Regions from separate parts of the Streptomyces sp. NPDC093018 genome, predicted to be linked through region 1. Evidence: riboswitches for the same ligand, from Rfam matches in the RefSeq annotation. Region 1 holds a riboswitch; each other region holds the start of a gene.
What was found. Region 1 has a riboswitch for cobalamin ahead of AB0N90_RS35365 (iron ABC transporter permease). Riboswitches for the same ligand answer to the same signal wherever they lie in the genome.
Positions count from the first base shown of each region.

Region 2: another riboswitch for cobalamin. It lies ahead of AB0N90_RS10185 (cobalamin biosynthesis protein); the one in region 1 lies ahead of AB0N90_RS35365 (iron ABC transporter permease).
Region 3: another riboswitch for cobalamin. It lies ahead of AB0N90_RS30900 (DUF4430 domain-containing protein); the one in region 1 lies ahead of AB0N90_RS35365 (iron ABC transporter permease).
Region 4: another riboswitch for cobalamin. It lies ahead of AB0N90_RS30910 (hypothetical protein); the one in region 1 lies ahead of AB0N90_RS35365 (iron ABC transporter permease).

Region 1 covers NZ_JBFBFF010000025.1:74,621-81,759, forward strand. The annotation lists gene AB0N90_RS35350 (cobalt-precorrin-5B (C(1))-methyltransferase) at 1-991, shown strand, start outside; gene AB0N90_RS35355 (ABC transporter substrate-binding protein) at 1,001-2,005, opposite strand; gene AB0N90_RS35360 (ABC transporter ATP-binding protein) at 2,015-2,782, opposite strand; gene AB0N90_RS35365 (iron ABC transporter permease) at 2,785-3,792, opposite strand; cobalamin riboswitch at 3,948-4,083, opposite strand; gene cobM (precorrin-4 C(11)-methyltransferase) at 4,100-4,849, opposite strand; gene cbiE (precorrin-6y C5,15-methyltransferase (decarboxylating) subunit CbiE) at 4,846-6,108, opposite strand; gene tsaD (tRNA (adenosine(37)-N6)-threonylcarbamoyltransferase complex transferase subunit TsaD) at 6,252-7,139, shown strand, end outside.
Region 2 covers NZ_JBFBFF010000003.1:625,385-632,523, reverse strand. The annotation lists gene AB0N90_RS10215 (hypothetical protein) at 1-50, opposite strand, end outside; gene AB0N90_RS10210 (alpha/beta fold hydrolase) at 231-1,358, opposite strand; gene AB0N90_RS10205 (class II aldolase/adducin family protein) at 1,524-2,204, opposite strand; gene AB0N90_RS10200 (lysozyme) at 2,401-3,156, shown strand; gene AB0N90_RS10195 (inorganic phosphate transporter) at 3,311-4,579, shown strand; gene AB0N90_RS10190 (hypothetical protein) at 4,611-4,838, shown strand; cobalamin riboswitch at 4,992-5,135, shown strand; gene AB0N90_RS10185 (cobalamin biosynthesis protein) at 5,234-6,187, shown strand; gene AB0N90_RS10180 (cobyric acid synthase) at 6,184-7,139, shown strand, end outside.
Region 3 covers NZ_JBFBFF010000018.1:59,890-67,028, reverse strand. The annotation lists gene AB0N90_RS30905 (cobalamin-binding protein) at 24-944, shown strand; gene AB0N90_RS30900 (DUF4430 domain-containing protein) at 958-1,446, opposite strand; cobalamin riboswitch at 1,608-1,748, opposite strand; gene AB0N90_RS30895 (hypothetical protein) at 1,799-2,152, opposite strand; gene AB0N90_RS30890 (sterol desaturase family protein) at 2,195-3,028, opposite strand; gene AB0N90_RS30885 (GntR family transcriptional regulator) at 3,025-3,747, opposite strand; gene AB0N90_RS30880 (ferredoxin) at 3,975-4,184, shown strand; gene AB0N90_RS30875 (FAD-dependent oxidoreductase) at 4,174-5,529, shown strand; gene AB0N90_RS30870 (cytochrome P450) at 5,555-6,736, shown strand; gene AB0N90_RS30865 (M15 family metallopeptidase) at 6,785-7,139, shown strand, end outside.
Region 4 covers NZ_JBFBFF010000018.1:67,153-74,291, forward strand. The annotation lists gene AB0N90_RS30910 (hypothetical protein) at 546-1,958, opposite strand; cobalamin riboswitch at 2,063-2,192, opposite strand; cobalamin riboswitch at 2,256-2,386, shown strand; gene AB0N90_RS30915 (prenyltransferase/squalene oxidase repeat-containing protein) at 2,595-5,276, shown strand; gene AB0N90_RS30920 (hypothetical protein) at 5,273-6,181, shown strand; gene AB0N90_RS30925 (CbiQ family ECF transporter T component) at 6,178-7,139, shown strand, end outside.

The sequences.
Region 1 (7,139 bases):
GTTTCCCGACCCGGTGACGATCACACTGCCCAAGGGGCAGACCCCGTCGTTCGCGCTGGCCGCCGAGGAGCTGACGTCCGGCTCCGCCATGGCGGGGATCGTGAAGGACGCGGGCGACGACCCGGACGTCACGCACGGCGCGCTGATCCGGGCCACGGTACGGCGGCTGCCCGCGGGCAGCGGAGTCGTCTTCAGGGCGGGCCCCGGTGTGGGCACCGTCACCCGGCCCGGCCTTCCGCTGCCCGTCGGCGAGGCGGCCGTCAACCCCGTCCCCCGGCGGATGATGAGTGAGCACGTCGCCGAGGTGGCCGCCCGGCACGGCGGCAGCGGCGACGTGGAGATCACCGTCTCCGTCGACCACGGCGAGGAGATCGCCCGCTCCACCTGGAACCCCCGGCTCGGCATCCTGGGCGGCCTGTCCATCCTCGGCACCACAGGCATCGTCGTGCCGTACTCCTGCTCGGCCTGGATCGACTCCATCCGGCGGGGCGTGGACGTGGCCCGCGCGGCCGGGCGGACCCATGTCGCCGGCTGCACCGGGTCGACGTCCGAGAAGACGGTCGTCGCCGAGCACGGCCTGCCCGAGGACGCCCTGCTCGACATGGGCGACTTCGCGGGCGCCGTACTGAAGTACATCCGCCGCCACCCGGTGGACCGCCTCACGATCTGCGGTGGCTTCGCCAAGCTCTCCAAGCTCGCGGCGGGCCATCTGGACCTGCACTCCGGCCGCTCCCAGGTCGACAAGGGTTTCCTGGCCGAACTGGCCCGCGGTGGCGGCGCGGACGAGTCACTCACTGCCCGAGTGGCGGCCGCCAACACCGGTCTCGCCGCACTGCAACTGTGCCAGGCGGCCGGAGTACCGCTCGGCGACCTGGTGGCGCGGGCCGCCCGGGACGAGGCCCTGGCCGTGCTGCGCGGGGCACCGGTCGCCGTGGACGTCATCTGCATCGACCGGGCCGGCACGGTGGTGGGGCGCAGTACGGTCCGCTGAGCCGCCGCGTCACCGGCCGGCCGGCACGGTCCGCAGATAGGCGCCGAGCCGTGCGATCGCCGACGGGTTACGAGGGCTTTCCACCAGGTCGGCGTAGTCCAGGGAGATGATCCGACGGTGTGCGACGGCGGCGACATTCCGCAGCGGGGGGTAGGACAGCAGGAACTTCTTCTTCTGCTCGGCGCTGACGTCGCCGTAGTCGCAGATGACGATGACGTCCGGGTTCCGCTGTACGACGCTCTCCCAGCCGACCGTGGTCCAGGAGTCCGCCAGGTCGTGCATGACATTGACGCCGCCGGCCTCGGTGATGATCTGCTCCGGGGCGGCGTAGCGGCCCGAGGTGAAGGGCGTGCTCTGACCGCTGTCGTAGAGGAAGACCGAGGGACGGCCGGAGCCCTGGGGCGCCTTGGCCCGCACGTCCGCGATCTGCTTCTTGAAACCGGCGATCAGCGCCGCCGCGCGCTTCTGGACCCCGAAGAGCCTGCCGAGGTTGGTGAGGTCGGCGTACAGGGCGTCCAGGGGCGGCATGATGCCCCGGGCGGACTTCCCCCGGCCGTTGTGGCAGGACTCGGTGAGGATGTACGAGGGAATGCCGAGCTTCTTCAGGCCGTCGGGGGTGAAGCCGCCGTCCTCCCGGAAGCCGTAGTTCCAGCCGGCGAAGACGAGGTCGGCGCGGGCGTCGAGCACGTTCTCCTTGGTGAGCTGGTCCTTGGACAGCCACTTGACCTTGTCGTAGCCGTCCTTCCAGGGCACATCGCGCAGATCGCCCTTGTCGTCGGGCATGGCGAAACCGGCCATGCGGTCCTCCAGGCCCAGGGCGAACATCAGCTCCGTGATGCCGACGTCGTTGGTGACGACCCTCTCGGGAACCTTGTCGTAGGTCACCTGACGACCGCAGTTGGTGAGGGTGACCGAGGACGAGGGTTTTGCGTCCTTGGCCCGTTCCACCGTCGCGCCGCATCCCGTGGCGGTCGCGGCGAGACAGAGGGCGGTGGCGAGAAGCTGCTTGCGCATGGTCGTCCTTCAGATGGTGGGCGGGAGCAGGTCGAACAGGAGCTGCACGGCATCCGTCTCGGGGTGCCGGACGGCGTGGGCCCGGACGCCGAACACCTTCGCCAGCAGCGGGGGTTCGAGGACGTCACGGGGCGGTCCGCAGGCAACGATCCGGCCGCCGTCGAGGACGTAGAGGACATCGCAGTGAGCCGCCGCCAGGTTGAGGTCGTGGAGGGCGGCCAGCACAGTCAGGCCGCTGGCTCGGACCAGGGACAGGATGTCCAACTGGTGGGCGATGTCGAGGTGGTTGGTGGGTTCGTCGAGGACCAGAATCCTCGGTTGCTGGGCCAGGGCCCGGGCGATGAGGACCCGCTGCTTCTCACCGCCGGACAGGCTGAGGAACCCGCGGTCGGCGAGGTGGGCGACGCCGGTGCGCTCCATCGCCCCGGCGCAGATCTCCCGGTCCGAGGCGGCCGTACGGCCCTGGTGCGGCAGCCGTCCCATGGCGACGACCTCGGCGACGGTGAAGTCGAACTCGGCGGAGGACTCCTGCGGCAGCGCGGCCAGGGCCCGGGCGGCGGCCCGCGCGTCCATGGCGTGCAGATCGCGGCCGTCCAGCCGCACCACTCCCCCGGCCGGGCGCAGCGCCCGGTACAGGGAGCGCAGCAAGGTCGACTTGCCGCTGCCGTTCGGGCCCACGAGTCCGACGAACGCCCCGCTGTCCACGGTGAGGGCGATGTGCTCGACCAGGCGGGTCCCGGCCGCCTCGATCGTCACGTCATCGATGTCGAGTCGCATGCTCAGCGGCCTCCGAACGCATAGCCGGCCCGCCGCATCAGGAGCAGGAACGCGGGCACACCGACCATCGCGGTGATCACTCCGACCGGTAGTTCGGCGGGCGCGAACAGCAGCCGGGACAGCAGGTCCGCCCACACCAGCAGTACGGCTCCCGCGAGCGGGGCGACCGCCAGCACACGGCGGTGGTCGGCGCCGACCAGCATCCGTACGACGTGCGGCACCATCAGTCCGACGAACCCGATGGCCCCGCTGACCGCCACCACCGTCCCCGTCACGGCGGCGGTGACGACGAACAGCTCCCGGCGCAGCCGAGCCGGTCCGACGCCGAGCGCGGCCGCGGTCTCGTCCCCCATGGCGAGCGCGTTGAGCGGTTCGGCCCGCCACCGCAGCCAGGCCCATCCCGCCGCGACGGTCACCGCGGCGAGCGGCAGTTGGGCCCAGGTGGCGCCGCCCAGGCTACCCAGCAGCCACATCATCGCCGACCGGGCCGCCTCGCCCCGGGCCGCGCCGAACACCATGACCGTGGTGACGGCCTCGAATCCGTACGCCAGCGCCGTGCCGGTGAGGATCAGGCGCAGCGGCGTCAGGCCCCGCGGTGAACGGGCCACGGCGTACACCAGCGCCATGGCGGCGAGTGCCGAGGCGAACGCCGACGCGGACAGCGCCCACACCCCGAGACCGGCGAACGCTCCGAGGAGGATCACGGCGTTGGCGCCCACCGCCGCGCCGGAGGAGATGCCGAGCACGAAGGGGTCGGCCAGCGCGTTGCGGACCATCGCCTGCACAGCCACTCCGACGGCCGCGAGCCCGGCTCCGACCACGGCGCCGAGCAGCACCCGGGGCAGCCGGAGCTCCCAGACGATGGTGTACGCGGCTTCGTCACGCGCGTGCACGGTGCTGCCGGTGAGTCCGGCCCACAGGAAGCGCAGCGCCTCGGTCCAGCCGACCCCGGCGGCGCCGAGCCCGACACCGCCGACGAGGGACAGCAGGAGCAGCAGCGCCAGGGCCATGCTGAGCGGCGGCACGGGTATGCGGCTGGGGGCCGTACTTCGGCTCACGGGAGAGTCGTCCTTCACACGGGCCGCCTGCTGGACGTCGAGCAGGAGCGGCCCGGGCGGCCGATCAGGCGGCCCGGCCCCCTTCTCGCAGTCCGCGGCGAGCAGTCAACGGGTCGATCCGCCCCCGCAGGCGATCGGGCTCGCACGACGGCCGTCGGACCGGCCGTCGTGCACACCGTTGCGGGTCAGCGCCGGACTCTCACCGGACTTCCCCCGCGGGAGGCGAGGGGAGCCTAACAAACGGCTCCCGCGGCTCTGTTCAGCACAGATGCCGCTCGCGTTCGGGCGAGTACAGGTGGCTGTCGCGGAACTGCTCCGCCCCCAGCGTCCGCCCTACCATGATCACCGCGGTGCGCAGGACGTCCGCGTCCTTCATCTTCTGGGCGATCTCGTCCAGGGTGCCCCGGATGATCAGCTCGTTCGGGCGGGAGGCGTAGGCGACGACCGCGGCGGGGCAGTCGGCGCCGTAGTGCGGGCGGAGTTCCTCCACCACACGGTCCACGTACTTGGCGGCCAGGTGCAGCACGATCAGCGCGCCGCTGCGGCCGAGCGTGGCCAGGTCCTCGCCCTCCGGCATGGCGGTGGCGCGGTTGGCGACGCGGGTGAGGATGACGGTCTGGCCGACGGTGGGCACGGTCAGTTCCCGCTTGAGGGAGGCGGCCGCGGCGGCGAAGGCGGGGACACCGGGGACGACCTCGTAGGGGACCCCGGCCGCGTCCAGCCGCCGCATCTGTTCGGCGACCGCGCTGAACACGGAAGGATCGCCGGAATGGAGGCGGGCCACGTCGTGCCCCTCCTCGTGGGCGCGGAGCAACTCGGCGGTGATCTCGTCCAGGTCGAGCCGGGCGGTGTCCACCAGGCGGGCGTCCGGCGGGCATTCGGCCAGCAGTTCGCGGGGGACGAGGCTGCCCGCGTACAGGCAGACCTGGCAGGCGGCGAGCGTCCGGGCGCCGCGCACCGTGATCAGGTCGGCGGCGCCGGGGCCGGCGCCGATGAAGTACACGGTCATCTGTCAGCTCCTGGTGAGGGGTTGTCGGTCTTCTGTACGGCCCACTGGGTGACCGGCATGGCCTGCCGCCAGCCGGTGAAGCCGCCCACGGGCACGGCGTGCGCCACCGCGAGCCGCACCAGCTCGCCTCCGTGACGGCGGTAGGCGTCGGCGAGCAGTGCCTCGGATTCCAGGGTGACGGTGTTCGCGACGAGTCTTCCGCCGCGGGGCAGGGCCGTCCAGCAGGTGTCGAGGAGGCCAGGGGCGGTGAGCCCGCCGCCGACGAACACGGCGTCGGGCCGTGGGAGTTCGGCCAGCGCCGCGGGGGCGGCACCGCCCACGACCCGGAGTCCGGGCACGCCGAGTCGCTCCGCGTTGCGGAGGATGCGCTCGGCTCGTACCGGGTCGCGTTCCACGGTGACGGCCCGGCACGACGGGTGGGTACGCATCCACTCGATGGCGATCGAGCCCGACCCGCCGCCGATGTCCCACAGGAGTTCTCCCGGAGCGGGGGCGAGCGCGCCGAGTGTGGCGGCACGGACGTGCTTCTTGGTGAGCTGCCCGTCGTGCTCGTACGCCTCGTCCGGCAGCCCCGGCCCCGCGCCCAGTCGCACGGCGTCCGGTGCCCGCCGGCATTCGACGGCCACGATGTTGAGCGGGTCACACGGCCGCTTCGTCCGCGCCCAGTCGTCGGCCGTCAGCTCGGCGGTCGTACGCTCCCGGTCCCCGCCGAGTTGTTCAAGCACCCGCATCCGGCTCGGTCCGTAGCCGCGGTCACCGAGCAGCGCGGCGACCTCGTCGGGAGTGGTGGCGCCGGCACTGAGGACAAGGAGGCGCCGGCCGTCGTGGAGGGCTGCGGCGAGGCGGGCGAGGGGACGGCCCACCAGTGTGACGACCTCGACGTCCTCCAGCGGCCAGCCCAGCCGGGCGGCGGCGTGGGACACGGATGAGGGGTGCGGCAGAACGCGCAGTGCGTCGGTCTCCTCGGCGAGCGCGCGCCCGATTCCGTAGAACATCGGATCGCCGCTGGCCAGAACGGCGATACGGCGGCCCGCATGAGCGGCGAGCAGCCGGGGGACGGCGGGGCGCAGTGGAGACGGCCACCCGACGCGCTCACCGGCGCACTCGGGGGGCAGCAGATCCAGCTGGCGCGGGCCCCCGACGAGGACCTCGGCCCGGCGCAGTTCCACGCGGGAGGGCTCGGCCAGGCCCCGCCAGCCATCGGCTCCGATCCCGACGACGGTGATGACGGAAGGCGGGCCTTGTCGGGCGGGGGTCACTGCTGGCTACCTCGGAGTTCAGGGGAGTGTCAGGGGCGCACTCTACTAAGTGATCAGCCATGCGGCCGAGCCCGGGTTCACATCCGGAGGGATCTTATTGCACACTGTTCGCAATAACTCATTCATCGCAGGAAGGGGAGAGCATGGGCTCTCCGATCGTGCTCGGGATCGAGTCGTCGTGTGACGAGACCGGTGCGGGGATCGTCCGGGACGGGCGGCTGCTCGGGCACGCCGTGGCGTCGAGCATGGACGAGCACGCCCGTTTCGGCGGAGTGGTGCCCGAGATCGCGTCCCGCGCCCATCTGCATGCGCTGCGCCCGGTGGTGCGTGAGGCACTGGAGCGGGCCGGGCTTCGGCTCTCCGACATCGGGGCGGTCGCCGTGACGACGGGTCCGGGCCTGTCCGGCGCGCTTCAAGTGGGCCTCGCGGGCGCGAAGGGCATCGCCTACGCACTGGGCGTCCCGCTCTACGGCGTACATCACCTGGCCGGTCATGTCGCCGCCGACACCCTTGAGCACGGCCCGCTGCCCGACCCGTGCATGGTGCTGATCGTCTCCGGCGGCCACACCTCGCTGCTCCTCGTGCGCGACCTGGCCCGCGACCCGATCGCCCACCTCGGCGACACCCTCGACGACGCCGCCGGGGAGTGCTTCGACAAGGTGGCGCGGGTTTTCGGGCTGCCGTATCCCGGTGGCCCGGCCATCGACCGTGCCGCGCGGGAGGGCGATCCCCGTGCCGTTCCCTTCCCTCGCCCGTTCCCGGGCTCGTACGACTTCTCCTTCTCGGGGCTGAAGACGGCGGCGGCGCGCTGGGCCGAGTCCCACACCGGGCGCGAGCTGCCCGTGCACGACGGGGCCGCGTCCCTCCAGGAGGCGGTCGCCGACGTCCTGACCCGCAAAGCCGTGGCCGCCTGCCGGGAGCATGGGGTCGGCACGCTGGTCGTCGTCGGCGGGGTCGCCGCGAACTCGCGGGTGCGGTCACTGGCCGAGGAGCGCTGCCGGGCGGCCGGTATCGCCCTGCGGGTACCGCCG
Region 2 (7,139 bases), on a different contig from region 1:
CGAGGTCGGACGAGTCGGAGCCTGGAGTCGCGCGGGATACGGGACGTCACAGGGGCAGTCTTCCGGTTGACGGTCCGAAAACCCAAACGGAATGTCACGGCGGGCGACAGGGCTGGCCAACGCACCGGGTTCCGCACGGGGTCGGCAGGCATGTTTCGGCCAACCGCACGGTCACAACCGGAACGGGCCCGGCCGGTCCCGGCGCGCCCGGTGCGCCCCGGCGTACGCCGTCACATCAGCGGGGTCAGGAAGCGCCGCAACCGCTCCTCGTACGCCGGTGGGTCCGGGTTCCACATCGCCGCGTGCGGGGCGTTCGGCACGGTGTGCAGGGCGACGCGGTCGGGGCGGCGGGCGGCGAGCAGCCGGGAGAACTCCCAGGGGGCGACCCGGTCGCCGGGGCCGTGGATGATCAGGGTGGGAACGGCGAGCCGCTCGGGGTCGGTGATCTCGGCGACCCGGTCGGCGTGCAGCCCGGCGCGGCCCTGGGCGGCGCGGACCGCGAGCGGCAGCAGCGGGGCGGGGGTGTGCCGGGCACGGGCGAGGGCGCGCAGCGTGGCCTCCCAGCTGAGCACCGGCGAGTCGAGGATCAGCCCGGCGATGTGCTCGCGCACGGCGGAGTGCTCGGCGGCGCGCAGCGCCATGGTGGCGCCGGTGGACCAGCCGAGCAGGACGACGCGGCGGGCGCCGTAGCGCACGGCGTAGCGGATCGCCGCGTCCACGTCGCGCCACTCGGTCTCGCCGAGGTGGTTCAGGCCGTCCGCGGGGCGGGGTGCGCCGAGGTCGCCGCGGTAGGCGAGGGCCAGAACCGGAAGCCTGCGGGCGCGCAGGAAACCCATCACGTTCATGGCGTGCTCGCGGGTGGCGCCCAGGCCGTGCACGGCGATCACCCAGGTGTCCCGGTCGCCGGGCAGGAACCAGGCGGGCAGCGCGCCGAGTTCGCCGGGCACGTCCACGTCGGCGTGGTCGAGGCCGAGCGCGGTGCGCGGGTTGCCGACGTGCACATTGGGGGTGAGCCAGACGGAGTCGCCGGGCGCGAGGGTGCCGTGCGTCACGCCGTCCAGGCGGCGTACGACAGTGTCGGCGGTGTGCGGCGCGGTCTCCAGGACGGGCCCCACGACCGCGTGCGAGCCGTCGCCCGCGAGGCCGTAGGTACCGGGGCGCAGCGAGGCCAGGTCCCGGGTGAGCGTGATCTGGCCGGCCGCGGTGCCGTGCACGGTGAGCCGGGGCTCGGTGGGCAGCGGCCGGCCGCCGGTCGCCTTCAGCGCGACATCACTGGCGAGCCGCCCGGCGGCCACGGATGCCAGACCGGCGGCCACGACGGCGGTGACCGCGGCGGCGGTCGCTTTGAGGGGGTGCACGGCACCAGTGTCACGGGGGGTGCGGTGCCCGGCCAGTGGAGAGGCGGGATGGAGTGAAGGAGGAAGATATCGGGACGAAAGGCGCAGAGTCGACGTCAGGTCATGGATAGAGGAGCTGGTCGGGGAGCTTGTCGAGGAGTCGATCGGGAAGCTGCGGGACACGGGTCACCTCCGTTGGCCGTATCCCTTCAGGCGTTCCCCGACTTCGGCGAGTTGTGCCTCCGTCAGCAGAGACGGGGTCAGACCCGGGACCGAGGAGGCGGTCAGCCAGAGCCGGCACATCCACTCCAGCTGGGCGGTGCGGTCGTACGCCTGGTCGAGGGTGGCGCCGTACGTGAGGGTGCCGTGGTTCTGCAGCAGGCACCCGGAGCGGTCGGCGAGGGCCCGGAGCATGTGCTCGGCCAGTTCGTCGGTGCCGTAGGCGGCGTACGGCGCGACCCGCACCGGTCCGCCGAGGGCGGCGGCCATGTAGTGGACCAGCGGCAGCTCGGGCACCAGCGTGGAGACCGCGGTGGCGTGCACGGCGTGGGTGTGGACGATCGCGCGGGCGTCGGTGGTGCGGTAGACGGCGAGATGCATGGGCAGCTCGCTGGTCGGCACCAGCGTCCCGAGCACCTGACGGCCGGTGAGGTCCACTGCGGTGATGTCGTCCGGGGTGAGCCGGTCGTAGGGCACACCCGACGGGGTGACCAGCACCACGTCCCCGACGCGCGCGGAGACATTGCCGGAGGTGCCGACGACCAGCCCGTCGGCGACGCTCCGCCGTGCCGTCGCCACCACCGCCGCCCAGGACCGAGCCGCTTCCTCGCGCACTTCTCCGCCCGTCTCCCGCAGCTTGGAGGTCATGCCCGCGATCCTGCCAGCCGCTTGTACACCAGGTGGCCGGTCGCCGCACTTCCGTCCGAACTTCCGCACCACCAAAAGGGTGTATATCCGGCCAAACGCTAAAAATCTCCACTGATTCGATGATCACCGGCCCTTGAATGAGCCCTCCTTGCCCTCCGGGCGACCTGGTCGTCCGTCACCCCCGGGGAGCCGGCCCATGGCCCGTGACCGCACCCACCTCCGCCGCCGCGCCGGTGCCCTCGCGGCGACCACCGCGGCCCTCGCCCTCACCTGCGCCGCCACCGCCGCGGCCGGCCCCCCGGACCGGATCGCGAGCCGGCCCAAGGGGCACGACGTGTCGTCCCACCAGAAGAAGGTGGACTGGCCGGCCGCACAGGCCCGCGGGGCGCACTTCACCTACGTCAAGGCGACCGAGTCCACGAGCTACCACAACCCCTATTTCCGTCAGCAGTACGACGGCGCCCGCGACGCGGGACTGATCCGCGGCGCCTACCACTTCGCGCTGCCGGACGAGTCCTCCGGCGCCGCGCAGGCCCGCTACTTCGTGGCGCACGGCGGGGGCTGGCGGGCCGACGGCTGGACGCTGCCGCCCGCGCTGGACATCGAGTACAACCCGTACAGCGCGAAGCACCCCTGCTACCGGCTGGGCTGGAAGCGCATGAAGTCGTGGATCTGGTCGTTCAGCGACGAGATGGCCCGCGAGATTGGCCGCCGTCCCGTGATCTACACCACGGCCCAGTGGTGGAAGCAGTGCACCGGCGACAGCCACGCCTTCGCCTCCCGCCACCCCCTGTGGGTCGCCCGCCACGGCACCTCGGAACCGGGCAGGCTGCCCGGCGGCTGGCAGTACTGGACCTTCTGGCAGTACGCCACCGCGGGCCGGCTGCCGGGTGACCAGAATCTCTTCAACGGCACCTCCAGCAGGCTGCGGACCTTCGCGGCGGGCTGGTGACCCAAGGGGCGTATGGGCACGTCCGGTTCGGGAAGCGGAAGCGGAGGCTCACTCCCCCGATGCGGACACCCCTGTGCCCGCCCCAGTTCATCTTCCGTTCACCCAGGTTGCCTACGTTCATCCGGACAACGACCTCGAATGATTGTCTGGGTAAATGGAAAGCTTCTCGCTGATCCTCGCGATTGTGGTGGTTACCGCACTCGCGTTTGATTTCACGAACGGTTTCCACGACACCGCGAACGCGATGGCCACCACCATCTCCACCGGCGCGATGAAGCCGAAGCTCGCGGTAGCCATGTCCGCCACCCTCAACCTGGTGGGCGCCTTCCTCTCCGTGGAGGTCGCCAACACGATCTCCAAGGGACTCGTCGACGAGAGCGGCATCCGCCCCGAGGTCATCTTCGCCGCCCTGGTCGGCGCGATCCTCTGGAACCTGCTGACCTGGCTGGTGGGCCTGCCCTCCAGTTCCTCGCACGCCCTGATGGGCGGTCTGATCGGCGCCGCCGTCGCCTCCGCCGGATTCGGCGCCGTGCACGGCGGCGTCCTGGTCACCAAGGTGCTGCTGCCCGCGGTCGCCGCGCCGGTCGTGGCGGGTGTCGCCGCCCTGGTGGCCACCCGGCTCTCCTACAAGGCCGGCACCAAGGCCGAGGGCGAGGCCACCCGCAAGGGCTTCCGCGTCGGCCAGGTCGCCTCCGCCGCGCTGGTCTCCCTCGCGCACGGCACCAACGACGCGCAGAAGACGATGGGCATCATCACCCTCGCGCTGATCGCGGGCGGCGCCATCGCCCCCGGCTCCAACCCTCCCACCTGGGTGATCCTCTCCGCGGGCCTGGCCATCGCGCTCGGCACCTACATCGGCGGCTGGCGCATCATCCGCACCATGGGCACGGGCCTGACCGATCTGGAGCCCCGTCAGGGCTTCGCCGCGCAGACCAGTGCCGCGACCGCCATCCTGGCCTCCTCCCACCTCGGCTTCTCCCTCTCCACCACGCATGTCGTCTCCGGCGCGGTGATGGGTTCGGGCCTCGGCCGCAAGGGCGGTGTGGTCCGCTGGTCCACCGCGACCCGGATGACCGTCGCCTGGGTGCTCACCCTGCCGGCCGCCGCGCTGGTCGGCGCGGGCGCCGAGGCCGTCACCGAACTCGGTGACGGGGGCACCGCCGCCGTCGCCGTCTTCCTGATCGCCGCGAGCGCCTGGATCTACAAGCTGTCCCGGCGCGAGGTCATCGACCACACCAATGTGGTCGCCGACCCGGCCGCGGAGCCCTCCGGCGTGGTGACCACCGCCATCGCCGCGGTGAGCCCCCCGCCCACGGGCGCGATCACCGAGGACCTGACGGCCACCATCCCGGCCCCCGCGCAGGCTCCGGCCGCCGAGACGTCGGCCCCCGCCGCCTCGGCCCCGCCGGCCGCCACCGTCTGACCCCGAGCCCGTTCACCAAGGAAGCATTCCCATGAAGATCGACTGGGCGTCCATCGGCTCCGTCTTCGGCGTCAGCCTCGCGTTCACCGTGGGCCTGGTGGTCCTGTTCACCCTCGGCGTCAACGGCCTCGCCCGGCGCGAGAAGGCCGCGGCCGAGGGCGGCACCGCCACGCTCGCCGTCACCGGCGCCTACGTCTGCTTCGCGGCCTGCGCGGCGGCGGTGGCGTACGGCATCCTCCTGATCGTCTCCAAGTCCTGAGCCCGGGGCCCAGGCCCCGGCAGTTCCCGAAGGCTCCCCTGCGCCGCCCGCGGCAGGGGAGCCTCTCGCGTGCCCGGACCCCCCCCTGGTGCGGGAACACCCCTCGTGGTGTGGGAATCTGCACACTCCCGCAGGTCAACGGCAAGTTGACGGCCGTTCCGAGGGCGTGGTGGACTTCCCACGCCATCTACGGCAGCAGAAGAGGAAGCCGGTGCGAATCCGGCGCGGTCCCGCCACTGTCACCGGGGAAGAACCCCCGGGTAGCCAGGAACTCTCGCCGCCGGATCACGTCGAACCAGGGCGCGGACACCCTGAGTGAGGACACATCGCCATGCTCGGCTGCCGAAGGACCAGTACCAGGACCACTGTCGCGGTGACCACGGCCGACTGAGCCGATGGCCGCCGATCGCAGTTACGCGTACGGCGCCGCCGCCGGACTTCTCGGCGACCTCCTCCTCGGCGATCCCCGCCGCGGGCATCCGGTCGCCGCGTTCGGGCGCGCGGCCGCCGCTGTCGAAGGCGCGTTGTGGCACGACCACCGCGGCTGGGGCGCTCTGCACACCACCGTGTGCGCCGGTGGCGCCGTCGCGCTCGGCGCGCTGGCCGCCCGTGCCGTACGCCCCTGCCCCGCCGCGTCCGTCGCCCTGACCGCCGCGGCCACCTGGGCCGTCGTCGGCGGCACCTCACTCGCCCGCGAGGCGCAGGCCATCGGGGCCGCCCTGACGGCCGGGGACATCGAGGCGGCCCGCGCCCGGCTGCCGCATCTGTGCGGCCGGGACCCGCAGGCGCTGGACGCCGACGGGATCGCGCGGGCCGTGGTCGAGTCGGTCGCCGAGAACACCTCCGACGCGGTCGTGGGCGCCCTGGTGTGGGGCGCGGTCGCCGGGGTGCCGGGACTGCTGGGCTTCCGGGCCGTCAACACCCTGGACGCCATGGTGGGTCACAAGTCCCTCAGGCACCGCCGCTTCGGCTGGGCGTCCGCGCGCCTGGACGACGTGGCCGGCTGGCCGGGGGCGCGGCTGACCGCCGTCCTCGCCGCCGCGGCCGGACCCGATCCGCGCGGCGCCGTACGGGCGTGGCGCGCCGACGCCCGCCGCCATCCGAGCCCCAACGCCGGTCCCGTGGAGGCCTCCTTCGCGGGCGCCCTCGGCGTGCGCCTGGGCGGCACCCTCTCCTACGGCGGTCGCGTCGAGCACCGTCCCGTACTGGGCGGCGCCACCGGACGGGCCGTACAGGTCCCCGACATCGGACGGGCCGTACGGCTCTCCCGGCGCGTCGGCCTGCTCGCGCTCGGCACCACGGTCGCCGCGCGCCTCCTCGTCAACGGACTGAAGGGACGCGGGAAATGAACGGTGGTCTCCTCGTCGCCGGCACCACCTCCGACGCCGGAAAGAGCGTCGTGACGGCCGGGATCTGCCGGTGGCTGGTGCGCCAGGGTGTGAAGGTCGCGCCGTTCAAGGCGCAGAACATGTCCCTCAACTCCTTCGTCACCCGGGAGGGCGCCGAGATCGGGCGGGCCCAGGCCATGCAGGCCCAGGCGTGCCGGATCGAGCCGACCGCGCTGATGAACCCCGTGCTGCTCAAGCCCGGCGGCGAGCAGAGCAGCCAGGTGGTGCTGCTGGGCAAGCCGGTGGGCGAGATGAGCGCGCGCGGCTACCACGGCGGGCGCCGGCAGCGGCTGCTCGGCACGGTCCTGGACTGCCTGGCCGAGCTGCGCGGGCAGTACGACGCGGTGATCTGCGAGGGCGCGGGCAGCCCGGCCGAGATCAATCTGCGCCGCACCGACATCGTCAACATGGGGATCGCGCGCGGCGCCCGGCTGCCCGTGCTCGTCGTCGGCGACATCGACCGCGGTGGCGTCTTCGCCTCCTTCTTCGGCACCCTCGCCCTGCTCTCGCCCGCGGACCAGGAGCTGGTCGCCGGGTTCCTGGTGAACAAGTTCCGCGGCGATGTCTCGCTGCTGGAACCGGGGTTGGACATGCTCAAGGGCCTCACCGGGCGGCCGGCGTACGGCGTGCTGCCGTTCCGGCACGGGCTCGGGATCGACGAGGAGGACGGCCTGCGCGTCTCCCTGCGGGGCGCGGTGCGGGAGTCGGCCGTCGCTCCCCCGCTCGGCGCGGACGTGCTGCGCGTCGCCGTGTGCGCGATCCCGCTGATGTCCAACTTCACCGATGTGGACGCGCTGGCCGCCGAACCCGGCGTCGTGGTGCGGTTCGTGGACCGCCCGGAGGAGCTGGCCGACGCCGACCTGGTCGTCGTCCCCGGCACCCGGGGCACCGTCCGGGCGCTCCGCTGGCTGCG
Region 3 (7,139 bases), on a different contig from region 1:
CACGCCCGGCATAGGCTCAGCGCATGCGGATCGTCTCCCTTCTTCCTGCCGCGACCGATATCGTCGCCGCGCTCGGTCTCTCCGCGAGCCTGGTCGGGCGTACGCACGAATGTGACTGGCCGCCCCGGGAGGTGGCGGCGGTGCCGGTGGTGACCGGGGCGGAGCTGGACCAGGACGTGCTGACCAGCCGGGAGATCTCCGATGCCGTCGGCGGGTCGGCGCACTCGGGGTCGTCCCTGTACACGCTCGACACCGAGGCGCTGGCGGCGCTGCGGCCCGATGTGGTGCTCACCCAGGACCTGTGCGCCGTGTGCGCGGTGTCGTACGAGCGGGTCAGCCGGGCCGTACGGCTGCTCGACGCGGACACCCGGGTGCTCAGCCTGGAACCGCGCACGCTGGACGACGTACTGGACTGCCTGGTCACCGTCGGCGAACTGCTGGGCGTGCGTGAGCGCGCGCTGCGCCGCCGGGCCGAACTGCGGGACCGGCTCGACCGGTTAAGGGGCGCGGTCGCCGGTCTCGGCCGGCCCCGGGTGGCGGCGATCGAATGGCTCGACCCGCTGTGGCCGGCCGGACACTGGGTGCCGGAGCAGATCACCGCCGCCGGGGGCGAACCGCTCCTCGCCTCGCCCGGCGAGCACACGGAACCGGTGGAGTGGTCGGCGGTGCGCGCCGCGCGGCCGGACGTGCTGCTCGTCCTGCCGTGCGGCTTCCCGCCCGAACGCACCCTGCGTGAGGCCGAGTTGCTCACGAAGCTGCCGGGCTGGCCGGAGCTGCCCGCCGTACGGTCCGGTCGGGTCTGGGTGCTGGACGGGCCGTCGTACTACAACCGGCCGGGGCCACGGGTGGTGCGCGGGGCGGAGGTGCTGGCCCATGTCCTGCACGGGGTGCGGGCCGGGGAGCCGGTCGCACCGGCCGAGGCGCGTCCGTTCCCCGGCCGGTGAGGAGCGGGCCGGATCAGAACGCCGTCCAGGTGAACGCCACGGTGTCTCCGGCGTTCAGCTTGAACTGGCAGCCGCCCACCGGGGTGGGCGTGCCGTTGACGGAGATGTTCCAGTAGGCGGAGGCGCCGCCGCTGACGTTCTTGATGATGTCGACGGAGTAGTCGTCGAACGACGCGTACCAGGCGCCGTCCCAGCTGAAGTGCCGCCGGTGGGCGGCGTCGTCGAGGGCCGCGGTGGGCGTCGGCACGGCGGAGGGGTTGGCGCCGCCGTTGGTGCCGTCGCAGGTGTGCGTGCCGCCGGTCGCGGTGGTGACGTCGTGACCGCGGGTTCTGATCTTCCCCTTGAAGAGGGTCCCGTCCGGTCCCTGGACGGTGAGCGTCACTCTGACCGGGGCGTTCGTGCCCGGTGCGCTCTGGGCGTGGGCGGTCGCCGGCGCGGCGACGAGGGCCATGCCGAGGGCGGTCGCGGTGATCAGGGTGCGGCGTGCGAAGGTGCCGTGCAAGAGCTGAGCCTTCCTGGGCGGGCGGCCCGCGGCCTCGTCGCCGGGCGAGCGAGGCGCACCCGGGCGGCTCCGGGCACCGCCGCTCGCGCGGACCGGTGGACGGGCCGGACCCGGTGCTCCGGGCATGGCTCTCGGCTTCGCGCTGCGGACCATGACAGTGGGAAGCGGTTCCAGCACGTGCCGGGCAGCCCGACTCGCGGCCCACGGCCGCACACGGTTGCAGGTCAGCGCCGGATTCCCACCGGCTTCCCCCAGTCACGCACTTATGCGGTTGTTGTGCGAACGGTGTTCATTCTAGGGGTAATTGGTGAAGACGGACTAGAACTCCGGCTGATTCCGCGGCCCTTGGGGCTCAGGGGTTGGCCGGGCGTCCCGGTGGTGTGAAGGCGTACAGCCCGAGGATCTCCGGCAGTGGTGCCACGCCCGGCCCGCCGGACCGTACCCAGGTGATGATGTCCTCGGTCGCCTCCGGGTCGTTGACGAGCCCCAGCCAGACCGGCCGGCCACCGGCGGCGCGGCCGGTGGCGGAGGGCTGTACGACGATGACGTTGGCCTGGTCGCACACGTCGAGGCAGTCGGAGATCCGCAGGGGTACCGCCGCCTCCAGCCGGGCGGTCTGCGCCGCGTGGTCGACGCCGGTCACCTTCGGGCTGCCGCAGCAGCAGTCACGGCACACGACGACACGGCACGGGACCGATCCGGCCACTGCTACCCCCCGAACTTCCGGCTCGACTTGATCATCATCATCTCATCGGCCGACGCGGGGTGACCATCCCGGCGGCCCGAACACATACCCGGCCCGGTCCCGCCACCGTACCGCCGCCCGGACGTCGCGCCAGGCCGCCGCGTACTCGTGGAAGGCCACCCGCACCAGGTTGTAGCTGTCGATGTTCTTCGTCAGCCCGTACACCACCCGCTCCCCCTCCGGTTCGAAGGTGCGGAAGAGCCGGTCCCAGATGATGAGGATGCCGCCGTAATTGCGGTCCAGGTAGACCTGGTTGGAGCCGTGGTGGACCCGGTGGTGCGAGGGCGTGTTGAAGAACCACTCCACCGGGCGCCACAGCTTGTCCACCCGCTCGGTGTGCAGGAAGAACTGGTAGACGAGGCTGACCGCCTGCTCGACCAGGATCATCCACGGCGGCACCCCGAGCAGCGCCAGCGGCAGCCAGAACGGCAGGCCGGTCATCGGCGTCCAGGTCTGGCGCAGCGCGGTGGAGAGGTTGTAGCGCAGGCTGGAGTGGTGGACCACATGGCTCGCCCACAGCACCCGTACCCGGTGATGGGCCCGGTGATAGGCGTAGTAGGCCAGGTCGTCGCCGAAGAACAGCAGCAGCCAGGTCCAGCCGGAGGACGGCGACAGATGCCAGGGGACGGCGGTGTACGCGGCGGCGTAGACCACGATGGTCGCGACCTTCCACGGCACCGCGATGACCTGGCTGCCCGCGCCCATGGACATGCTGGTGACGGTGTCGCGCAGCTCGTACCCGCGCTCGTCGTCGTCCGGCAGGAAGCGGTACGACAGCGCCTCCACCACGACCAGCAGCACGAACGCCGGGATCGCGTAGATCACGGTGGGGATCATCGCCGTGCCCCCTTGCGGGCGCGGGGCGCGGCGGGCACGCTGCGGGTCAGCAGCTCACGGGCCAGCAGCTCGGCCGCACCGGCCTCGCGGGCCGTGATGTGCCCGGCGAGCCGCCGATGGGCCTCGACGTCGAGGATCTCGCCCGCGCCGAGGTCGGCGGGCACGTCGGCGACCGGGATCAGTCCGTCGACCAGGCTGTTGAAGGCCAGCAGATAGGCGATGTTCCCGGAGCCCTCCACGATCAGCCGCCACCAGGCGATGTAGGTCTCGTCCAGCTCCGTCAGATCGGGCCCGGCCTGCGCGTGCGCCTCGACGGCCGCGGCGATCTCGGCGGCGGCCCGCGCGGAGCAGCGCAGCGCGCACAGCCGGGCGGCGTCCGCGCCGATACAGGCCCGCATCTCCAGGGCGTCGCGGGCGATGTCCTGCACGGTGGGCCCGCTGTCGGCGGCGGCGATGCCCACGGCGAGTTCCAGACCGGCGGTGCGCCGCCAGTCCAGCACCTGGGTGCGGCCGCCATGGCTGACCTCGACCAGCCGGGCCTGCTGAAGGCGTTTGACGGCCTCCCGTACGGCGTGCCGGTTCACCCCGAACTCGGCCGCCAGTTCCCGCTCGGCGGTGAGCGCGCTGCCCGCCGGCAGCACCCCGCCGAGAATCCTGTCCCGCAACAGGGCGAAGAGCTGGTCGGAGACCGCCTCGCGCCGTATGTGTCCCTCAGTCATGGCGATCAGGGTGGACGCGCTTCGTACAGTGGTCAACTGGTTGGACCAGTTTTTTTCCGCGCGGACCCGTGGACATGTCGGCGTTCGTCCGGATCCGTCAAGCGGCGTTTTCCCGCGAGGCGTTGGCGCGCCGCTCCCGGCCGCCGCCCGGGTGGCCGTGCGCGCGCCCCGGTCTCGCCCCATGCTGGACGTGAGGGGGCGGTACGGCGGAGGAGGAAGTGGTTGCGATGCAGACCGTTGTCGACCTCACGCGCTGCCAGGGCTACGCACAGTGCGTGTTCCTCGCGCCGGACGTGTTCCGGCTGCACGGCGAGGAAGGGCTGCTGTACGCCCCGGCCGTCCCCGACGATCAGGTCGAACGGGTGCGCCAGGCCGCCGCGGCCTGCCCGGTGCAGGCCATCCTCCTCGGGGAAGAGGTGAGCGGCGGTGCCCGATGACCTCACAGGCGGCCGGATCGTCGTCGTGGGCGCCTCGCTGGCCGGGCTGCGGGCCGCGGAGGCGCTGCGCGAGCAGGGTTTCACCGGCTCCCTGACCGTCGTCGGGGACGAACCCCATCCGCCGTACGACCGCCCGCCGCTGTCCAAGCAGGTACTGCTGGGCGTCGCGCCCGCCGACTCCACCGGGCTGCCGATGCGCCGCGACCCCGAGGCGGAATGGGTGCTCGGTGTAAGGGCCACCGGCCTGGACACGCTGGGCAGGCGGGTGCTGCTCGACAACGGGGAGTCACTGCCGTACGACCGGGTGCTGATCGCCACCGGGACCCGCGCCCGGCCCTGGCCGAACCCGGCGGAGGCCGCGCTGGACGGCGTGTTCACCGTGCGCACCCGCGAGGACGCGGCGGGGCTCGCGGCGGCGCTGGACGCGGGGCCGCGGCGGGTGCTGGTGATCGGCGGCGGGTTCACCGGCTCCGAGATCGCCTCGGCCTGCCGGGAGCGCGGCCTGGAGGTCACGGTCACCGAGCGCGGCCCCGCGCCCCTGGTCGGCGCGCTCGGCGGCACCCTCTCCAAGCTCGCGGCCGCCATGCAGCGCAACCACGGCGTGGACCTGCGCACCGGGGTGACGGTGACCAGGCTGCTCGGCGAGAAGACCTTCACCGGAGTGGAGCTGTCCGACGGCAACCAGGTGGACGCGGATGTGTGCGTGGTGGCGCTCGGCGCGGTGCGCAATGTGGAGTGGCTCGCGGACTCCGGGCTCGCGGCGGGCCCGCGCGGGCTGGCCTGTGACGCCGGATGCCGGGCCTTCAATATGTACGGCATCGTCACCGACGACGTCTTCGTGGCCGGTGACGTCTCCCGCTTCCCGCACCCGCTCTTCGGCTACCAGCTGCTGTCCCTGGAGCACTGGGGCAACGCGGTCACCCAGGCCGAGGTGGCCGCCCACAACATGGTCAGCCCGGGACCGCTGCGGCGCCCGCACCTGGCCCTGCCGACATTCTGGTCGACCCAGTTCGGGCTCAACATCAAATCGGTGGGGGTGCCCACCTACTCCGACCACGTGGTCATCGCGCAGGGCTCCCTGGAGGCGCGCCGGCTCGCCATGGTCTACGGCTACCGGGGCCGGGTCACCGCCGCGGTCACCGTCGACATGGCCAAGTCGCTCGACTACTACCAGCATCTGATCGAGACCGGCGCGCCGTTCCCGCCCCCGCCGGGCGCCGCCGACCGGGCGCTCGCGGCCGAGATCCCGATCCCGTCCGACGTACCGGACCCGTCGGTGCTCTCGCACGGCCCGACGGTCGCACTGACCGGCTATCTGCCGGACCGCCGGCTGACGGTGGTATAGCCCACCCCCACTCCGAGGAGCCGACATGGACCCCGGCACCCTGCTGGCCAGGATCACCGACTACGCCAGCCGCCCCGACCCCTACCCCCTGTACGCGGAGCTGCGGGAGGCCGGGGCCGTCGTCCCGCAGGCCGACGGCAGCCTGCTGATCGGCGGCTATCACGAGGTCGCCGCGCTGCTGCACGATCCGCGGATGAGCGCGGATCCCCGCACCCGCGGCCTGGAGACCGCCAAGCCGCCGTTCCTGCGCCTGGACGATCCGGAGCACCACCGGCTGCGCAACCTGGCCATGCGGCCGTTCGGCCCGCCACACACGCCGCACCGGGTGGACGGGATGCGCACCGAGATCGAGAACATCACCAAGGAGCTGCTGGCGCCGTTCGAGTCGGGCGGGCAGGTCGATGTCGTGGACGACTTCGCCTATCCGCTGCCGGTCACGGTGATCTGCCGGCTGCTCGGGGTGCCGCACGAGGACGAACCGCTCTTCCGGGCCTGGTCGGACACGCTGGTGGCGTCCGCGGACGTACGGCCGGACGCGAGCTCGGCACCGCGCGACGAGGCCGAACGGGCCCGCCAGGAGATGGGCGGATACCTGGTGGGCCTGGCCGAGCAGCGCCGGGGCGACCCGCGCGACGACCTCCTGTCCGCGTTCGTCTCCGAGCCCGACCCCGAGTTGCGGCTCAGCCAGGAGGAACTGGCCCAGACGGCGGTGCTGTTGCTGATCGCCGGGCACGAGACCACGGTCAACCTCATCACCAACGGGGTGCTGACCCTGCTGCGCCATCCCGAGGAGCTGGACCGGCTGCGCCGCGAACCCGAGCTGATGCCGCGGGCGGTGGAGGAACTGCTGCGCTTCGAACCCCCGGTGCATATGCGCGAGCGCATCCCGCTCGCCGACTTCGACGTCGCCGGCACCACGCTCCCGCGCGGCTCCTCCGTGTTCCTGGCCCTGGCCGCGGGCAATCGCGACCCGCGCCGCTTCACCGATCCCGACCGCTTCGACCCGACCCGCGCCGACAACGAGCACCTCGGCTTCGGCTCCGGCATCCACCTCTGCTACGGCGCCCCGCTCGCCCGGCTGGAGGCGCAGTCCGCGCTCACCGCGCTGCTCCCCCGGCTGGGCACGGCGGAGCTGGTCGAGGACCCGCCGCCGTACCGGCAGAACGCGATGCTGCGGGGGCCGCGCCATCTCACACTGCGGCTCTGACTGGCCGGACTGCTCCCCCCGGCGGCGCGGGGCTGAGACGATCGGCCCATGGCAGAGATCATCTTGATGTCCGATCCGAAGGTCGCCGCCGTGCCCGTGCGGGAGTGCGGTGAGCGGCTGGTGGATGTGCGCCGTGACGGCCGGCTGCCGGTCGACGCGCGCAAGGTGGATGGGGACGGAGCGTTCGCCCGGCTGCGGGAGGGTGTGTTCGAACGGCTGCTCAAGGCGCAGGAGTCGCTGCCCGAGGGGCTGCGGCTGCTGTTCGTCGAGGGGTACCGGCCGCCGTCCCTCCAGCGGCGCTATTTCGAGGAGTACGGCGCGGAGTTGAGCACCGCGCACCCCGACTGGTCGGCCGAGCTGGTGCGTTCGGCGGCGAGCCGGTACGTCTCGCCGCCCGAGATCG
Region 4 (7,139 bases), on a different contig from region 1:
CACCTGGAGCGGGGCCCGCCGCGCGCTGTACCTCCGGTGCCGGGTGAGCACGCCTACATCGCACCTCGTACGCCGAGCGGGCATCGCCGTGCCGTCGCAGGGCATGGCGAGCTGGACGAGCTGCTTCACGCCGATCCTCGTCCGCCGTGTGCCGCGTGCATTGGGTCTCGGGGTGAGTGGTAGGAGGCGCGTGCCGTACCGATGCGCCGGTCGGGCGACCACGCCGCTCCGCACTCTGCTGCGCCGAGTGGCCGCTGCCCTTGCCGTGCGGCGGGCGCCGCGTCCCGAATCTCCTTCAGGACGGCGCGGCGGGGGCGAGTGCCGGATAGCCGGTGGCCCGCGCTGACTCCGCGCGCCGTGCCCCGGGCGCCCGGTGTCGGATCCGGTGTGCGATGCGCCGGATGATCTGGCGCCTCCGGCATCGGCCGCTGAGTGCTCCCCGGGGTGAGCGCGCCATGCCGAACGCCTCGCGGCGAGCGCCCCCTTCGAGCGCCCGCCTCGCAGAGCACCACTCCTAGGCACCGCCTCTCAGGCACTGCCCCCCGTCACACCCCCCACCGCACCGCGATCGTGTCACCGACCCCGATCGTCATGTCGCGGGTGGCGGTGGTGAAGGCCGAGCCGTCGATGCTGGTCTTCCAGGTGCTGGAGCCGCTGTTCGCCTTGCCGTTGAGGGTGGTGACGGTGCCGGAGCCGGAGGCCGGGGTGAGGTCCGTGACGCAGCCGGACGGAGTGGCCGCGCTCTGGGCGGCGTCGAGGACGGCGCCCAACGTGGTCGTCGTGCCGGTCGGCGTGAGTGCCACGGAGCACACCTTCAGGTTGCCCGCCCCGTCGTCCACGCTGAGCGCCAGCTTCGTCGCCGTACCGGAGGTGAACGAGCTCTGGCCCACCCACTGCGGGGCGCCCGGCGTCGTGGGCGCGGGCGGTGCCGCGGTGAAGCCGCCGCCGGCCACCGCGCGCAGGGCGTCGATCGAGGAGTACGCCGTCGGCGAGGTGTCACCCGGCTGGTACCGGAAGCCGCCGCCGGGGTTGAACTGCTGCGCGATCAGGAAGTCCACCGGGGTCTTCCCGGCCGAGGTGAGGAAGTCACCGGTCTGCGGATTGATGCCGCACGCGTTGAGACCGGACACCGCCCAGCCGTTGGAGTCGGAGTTCACACCGAACATGGCGTTGAAGGCACCGCTGTTCGCCACCAGCTTGCTCTTCAGGAACGCCTTGGCCCGGACGATGCCGCTGTCGGTGTTCGGCACCCCGGACGTGCACAGCGCGGCCATCGCGGCACCGGTCATGTCGATGTCGCTGGTGGCGGCGAGCTGGCTCGCATCCCCCTCGGCCTTGCCGTAGTTCCAGCCGCCGTCGTTGTGCTGGTTGGCCCGGATCCGGGCGACGACGGAGTCACGCAGTGCCGCCGGTATCCGCGCCTGCCCGGACTGCGTCTTCGCGCCGTTCAGGGCGAGCGCGGCGAACACGGTGCCGTTGAAGTTGGCCGACGGGCCGAAGTAGCCGTTCTCCGAGGTCTGCCAGTAGCCGTAGATGTCGGCGATCAGATCCCGCGAGGCGGACACCCGGGCCGGATCGATGCCCGCCGCGTAGGCGTTCAGCACCGCACGCTCGTAGTCCGTGACGACGGGGGACGCGGACAGCCAGGCGGCGGTCGAGAGCAGATTCCGGTAGACGGTTCTCGCGTTCTTGCTCGTGTCACCCCCGGGTGTCACATCCACCGCGGCGGTCCCGGCCGAGGCGAGCGCGCTGAACGCCCACTCGTTGGACAGCCCCGACCCGGCGTACGAACCGTCCGCGGCCTGAAGGGACTTGAGGTAGCCGACGCCGTTCGTTTTCGACGTGGTGATCTGCGCCGGGGAGGACGTGGCCGCGGCGGGCAGGGTGGCGAGGGTGAACGCGCCGAGCGCGGCGGCTGCCACGAGCGCGGGTCGGCGGAGGGACAGCGGACGGATCATGGCCTGCTCCTTGGATGGAGGACGCCGACCCGGCCCGGTGCCACGGCCCGTCGAACCGGCGGAGCAGCGAGCGCTGGCCGCCGTCCGGAACGCGTGGACCGGCTTCCAAAAGTGCTGCGCCGCCTGGGCATTCGGGCTCGGAACGGCCCCGCCGTCCCATACCGCTGCGCGTCAGCCCCGGACTCCCACCGGGTTCCCCCATTCGGCAGACCGAGACGGTACCCGACGGCCAACCCGCCCGCCAGCGCCCGCCCTTCACCCGACGGCCACACCTCCCACCGCTCTTGACGCATTCGGTGAAGCGTGCTCAAATCCGGCTGATACGCAATGAGTTCCAGGGGAAGCCGGTCGAATTCCGGCGCTGACCCGCAACCGTAGGCCCGGCACCGTCCCGGGCGAGCCGGACTGCCTGGAGCGTGACATCTGCAACAGACGCCGTCGTGGACTGCGGCGTGGTGCGACCGGCTTCCGGGCTCCTACCGTGCTCCCGGGGCCCCTCTGCCACGCCCGTGCCCGCGCCGGCCGACCGAGGGGGCCGTGGTGGGGACCGGGCAGCGAAGAGACGAGCGGGCGAGGGCGGTCCCGCCCCGCGTGGCGGCCCTGGCGGCGGCCCTGTGCACCCTGCTCGCGGCCTGCATGGCCTTCCTCACGATCACGATCACACCCGCGACGGCGGACGGCACCGGCGGCTGCACCGCGACCAAGGGCGCACTGGTCGCCGTGGACTTCGGGCCCTTCGGCGGCCCGGTGGAAGAGGGCTGCGACCTCACCCCCACCACCGGCTACGACCTGCTGCACGACGCCGGGTTCAGCACCGCCGGCACCCAGCACGACGGCCCCGCCTTCATCTGCCGCATCGGGTACGGCTCCTTCGACTCCGGTACGCAGTACCCGACATCGGACAAGGAGTCCTGCGTCCTGACCCCGCCCGCCACGGCGTACTGGTCGTACTGGATCGCCTCCCCGGGCCAGAGCGACTGGACCTACAGCCCGTACGGCGCCATGGACCGCAAGCTGAAGGACGGCGACGTCGACGCCTGGGTCTACGGCGGCACCGATGTCCAGGGCTCCACCGGCAAGCCCACCTTCACCCCCGACGACGTACGCGGCGGCGACCCCTCCGGGCCCGGCCCCGGCGAGCCCACCGGCGCCCCGGGCAAGATCGACACGAAGGCCGCCGCCACCTGGCTCACCGGTCAACTCACCGACGGTGAGCGGATCGTGGACGACGGCGCCACCACCCCGGACTACTCGCTGACCGCCGACACCGCGTTCGCGCTGGCCGCCGCGAACGGCAAGAGCGCCACGCTCGACAAGGTCACCGACTATCTCGCCGCCCACACCGCGGACTTCGCCTACCCGAACGGCACCGACCAGGCCCCCGACGCCACCGCCGTCGCCCGGCTCGCCCTCCTCGCCGAGAGCACCGGCCGCGACCCGCGCGCCTTCGGCGGCCACGATCTGCTCGCCGCCCTCACCGGCCAGGTGTGCGCGGCGGGCCCGGAGTCCGGCGAGGCCACCCCCGGCTGCACCGCCAAGGGCGACTTCCGCGCCTCCTCCTACGCCGAGGGCCAGGCCCTCGCGGTCCTCGCGCTGCTGCGGGCCGGGGTGACACCCCCGGCCGCGACGGTCGACCGCCTCACCCAACTCCAGTGCAAGGACGGCAGCTTCACCAGCATCCTCATCCGCTCCGGCGAGTACTGCGACCCGGACCCCGCCACCACCGGACTGATCGCCCTGGTACTGCACCGGGCGGGCGGCCACGAGGACGCGGTGACCGCCGCCCGCACCTACCTCGGCGGCGCCCAGCGCGCGGACGGCGCCTTCCCCGGCTACACCGGCTCGACCACCGGATCCGTCAACGCCACCGCGTACGCCGCCCAGGCACTGGCCGCCCTCGGCGACACCACCCGTGCGGCCGCGGCCGTCGGCTGGCTGTCCCGGCAGCAGCTCGACGGCGGCGGCTTCGGCTTCGAGGAAGGCGCCACCGACCCGGCCGTCTACGCGACCTCGCCCGCCGTCCTCGCCGGAACCGGCACCAGCCTCGTCACCCTCACCACCAAGACCACCGAGCCCACCCCGCCGCCGACCTCCCCGAGCGGCACCCCGACCACCCCCGCCCCCGCCCCGGGCACCGGCCCCGATCTGAAGAAGGGCGTCGCCTACCTCACCAAGGCGGCCAACCTCAAGCAGGGCCAGTACTACGGCGACGGCACCACATCCGGCCGCGCCGACTTCGGCCTCACCATCGACGGCGCCTACGCGCTCGCCGCCACCGGCCTGGACAACGCCAGGCTGCGCGGCATCGTGGACTTCCTCGACCACCGGGGCAAGGACGGCGCGGGCCGCACGGTGGACGACTGGACGAACGTCGGCACCTCGTACGCGGCGGCCGGGTCCATCGGCAAGACCGCCCTGCTCGCCGAGGCCGTCGGACGCGACCCCCGGCACTTCACAGGACACGACCTCATCGCCGCCCTCGACCAGGCCGTCTGCGCCAAGGCCAGCACCGGCAGCGACCGCTCCTGCGCGGCCGCGGGCGCCTACACCTACGCGCCCTCCGTCTTCGCCCAGTCCCTCGCCGTCATGGCCCAGTTGCGCGCGGGCGACACCACAGCGGCCCAGCGGCCGATCGCCTACCTGGAGAGCCTCCAGGAGAGCAGCGGCGCCTGGCCCAGCCTGATCCCGTCCACGAAGGACTCCGACGTGGACTCCACCGCCATCGCCGCCATGGCCCTCGACCTCGCGGGCGGCGCCAAGGCGGACAAGGCCGTCGACAAGGCGCTGAGCTGGCTCGCCTCCCGGCAGCTGGCCGACGGCGGCTTCCCCGGCACCGCGGGCGACTCCGTCAACTCGGCGGCCCTCGCCGTACAGGGACTGTCGCTGGACGCGCCGAAGTACGCCGAGCAGCTCGCCAAGGCCCGTAAGTTCCTCGCCTCCCAGCAGAACGGCGACGGCGGGTTCGCGGTGGCCAAGGGCGGTGACCGCCGCTCCGATCTGCGCGCCTCCACCCAGGCCGTCGGCGGCGCCACCGGCATCTCCTTCGGCACCCTTGAGCGCAGCCTGACCGGCACCTCCCCCCAGCCCACCCCGAGCCCCAGCGGCAGCGCCCCGGACATCGTCACCACCGGAGACACCGCAGACACCGGCGGCACCGGAAGCACCGGCGGGGCCGACGCGAGCGGCGGTGGCGGCATCCTCGCCGCCACCGGCGTCCAGGCCGGTGCCCTCGCCGCGATCGCCGTGCTGCTGATGCTCGCCGGCTGGCGCACGGTGGTCGTCGCCCGCCGCCGCACCGGCACCGGGAGCGGACGATGAGGGCGGCGGCCCGCCCGATACGGGCCCTGGCCGCCCTCGGCCTCGGCGCCGCGGCCGTCGTCCAGGCCGCCACCCCGGCCGCCGCCGCCCCCCAGCCGATGGGCCGCTGCACCACCACCTCGGGCGCCGTGCTCGCCGTCGATCTCAGCCACTGGGGCGGCCCGATCCTGCGCTCCTGCGGCACCACCCCGACCACCGGGTACGAGCTGCTCAACCAGGGCGGCTGGAGCACCACCGGCACCGGGCACGACGGCCCCGCCTTCATCTGCCGCATCGGCTACAGCGGTTACCAGCACGGCCGGCAGTACCCGACCCCCGCCCAGGACGACTGCGTGCTCACCCCGCCCGCCTCCGCGTACTGGTCGTACTGGCACGCCGATCCCGGCGCCACCGACTGGACGTACAGCCAGCTCGGCGCGATGCTCTACAAGCCCAAGCCCGGCAGCGTCGACCTGTGGGAGTTCGGCGGCACGAACATCCAGGGCACCGAGGGCCGCCCGAAGGTCACCCCCGACCAGCTGCGCGCCCACAACACCGCGCCGCAGGGCGACGCGGGCAAGCCCGCCTCCACCAGCAGGGCCCCCGAGCTGCCGCCCGGCGTGAACACAGGACCGGCCCCGGAGAAGCAGCCCGCCCCCTCCGCCCCGCCGTCGGCGAAGCCGAAGCCCGAGCCGAAGCCCAGCAAGAGCGCGAGCCCGTCGCCGTCGCCGAGCACCACCACGAGCGCCCCGGCGACCCCGCCCCCGTCCCCGAGCAGCGGCACCCGGGTGGTCGACGCCGCCCCCGCCGCCGAGGCCCGGCACGACGCCGGCTCGATCGTCCCCGTGGTCACGGGCGCCGGTCTGGTCGTCCTGATCGGCGGCGCGGCGGCCTACGCGGCACACCGGCGCCGCCGCTCCGGGTGACCGCCGTGTCCCGTACGGCCGTCGAGGCACCCGCCGCCGCGGCGGCACCGGATCGCGGCGGCCGGCGGCTGCCCCGCACCCTGCACCCCATGGCCTGGTGGGTGTGGGCGCTCGCCCTGGCCACCGCGGTCAGCCGCACCGACAACCCGCTGCTGCTGCTCCTGGTGCTCGCCGTCCTCGGCTACGTCGTCACCGCCCGCCGCACCGAGGCGCCCTGGGCCCGCGGCTTCGTCTACTACCTCTACCTCGCCCTGTCGGTGGTCGCGATCCGCGTCGTCTTCCGGGCCGTGTTCGCCACCGGCATCACCCCGCACGACCACTTCCTCTTCTCCCTGCCGCACCTGCCCACCCCCGACTGGTACGCGGGCATCCGGATCGGCGGACCGGTCTCCCTGGAGGCCCTGCTGTCCTCCGCCACCGACGGGCTGCGCCTCGCCTGCATGCTGGCCTGCGTCGGCGCCGCCAACACCCTCGCCAACCCCAAGCGCGCCCTGCGCGTCCTGCCGGGCGCCCTGTACGAGCTGGGCGTGGCCGTCACCGTCGCGATCAGCGTGGCGCCCCAGCTGGTGCAGAGCGTCCAACGCGTCGCCCGCGCACGGCGGTTGCGGGCCGGCCGGGCCAAGGGCGTCAAGGCGCTGCGCGCCATCGCGGTCCCGGTCCTGGAGGACGCCCTGGAACGCTCCCTGCGGCTGGCCGCCGCCATGGACTGCCGCGGTTACGGCCGGGCGGGCAGCGCCACCCGCCGCTCCCGCCGGATCACCGGCGCGCTGATGCTGCTCGGCATGTGCGGTCTGTGCGCCGGGGCGTACGGACTCCTCGACGCCACCGCGCCCACCCTCCTCGGGCTGCCCGCGATGACCTGCGGGGCCGCCCTGTGCGTGGCGGGCCTGCGGCTCGGCGGCCGGCGTGTCACCCGCACCGCCTACCGGCCCGACCCCTGGGGCCTGCCGGAGTGGTG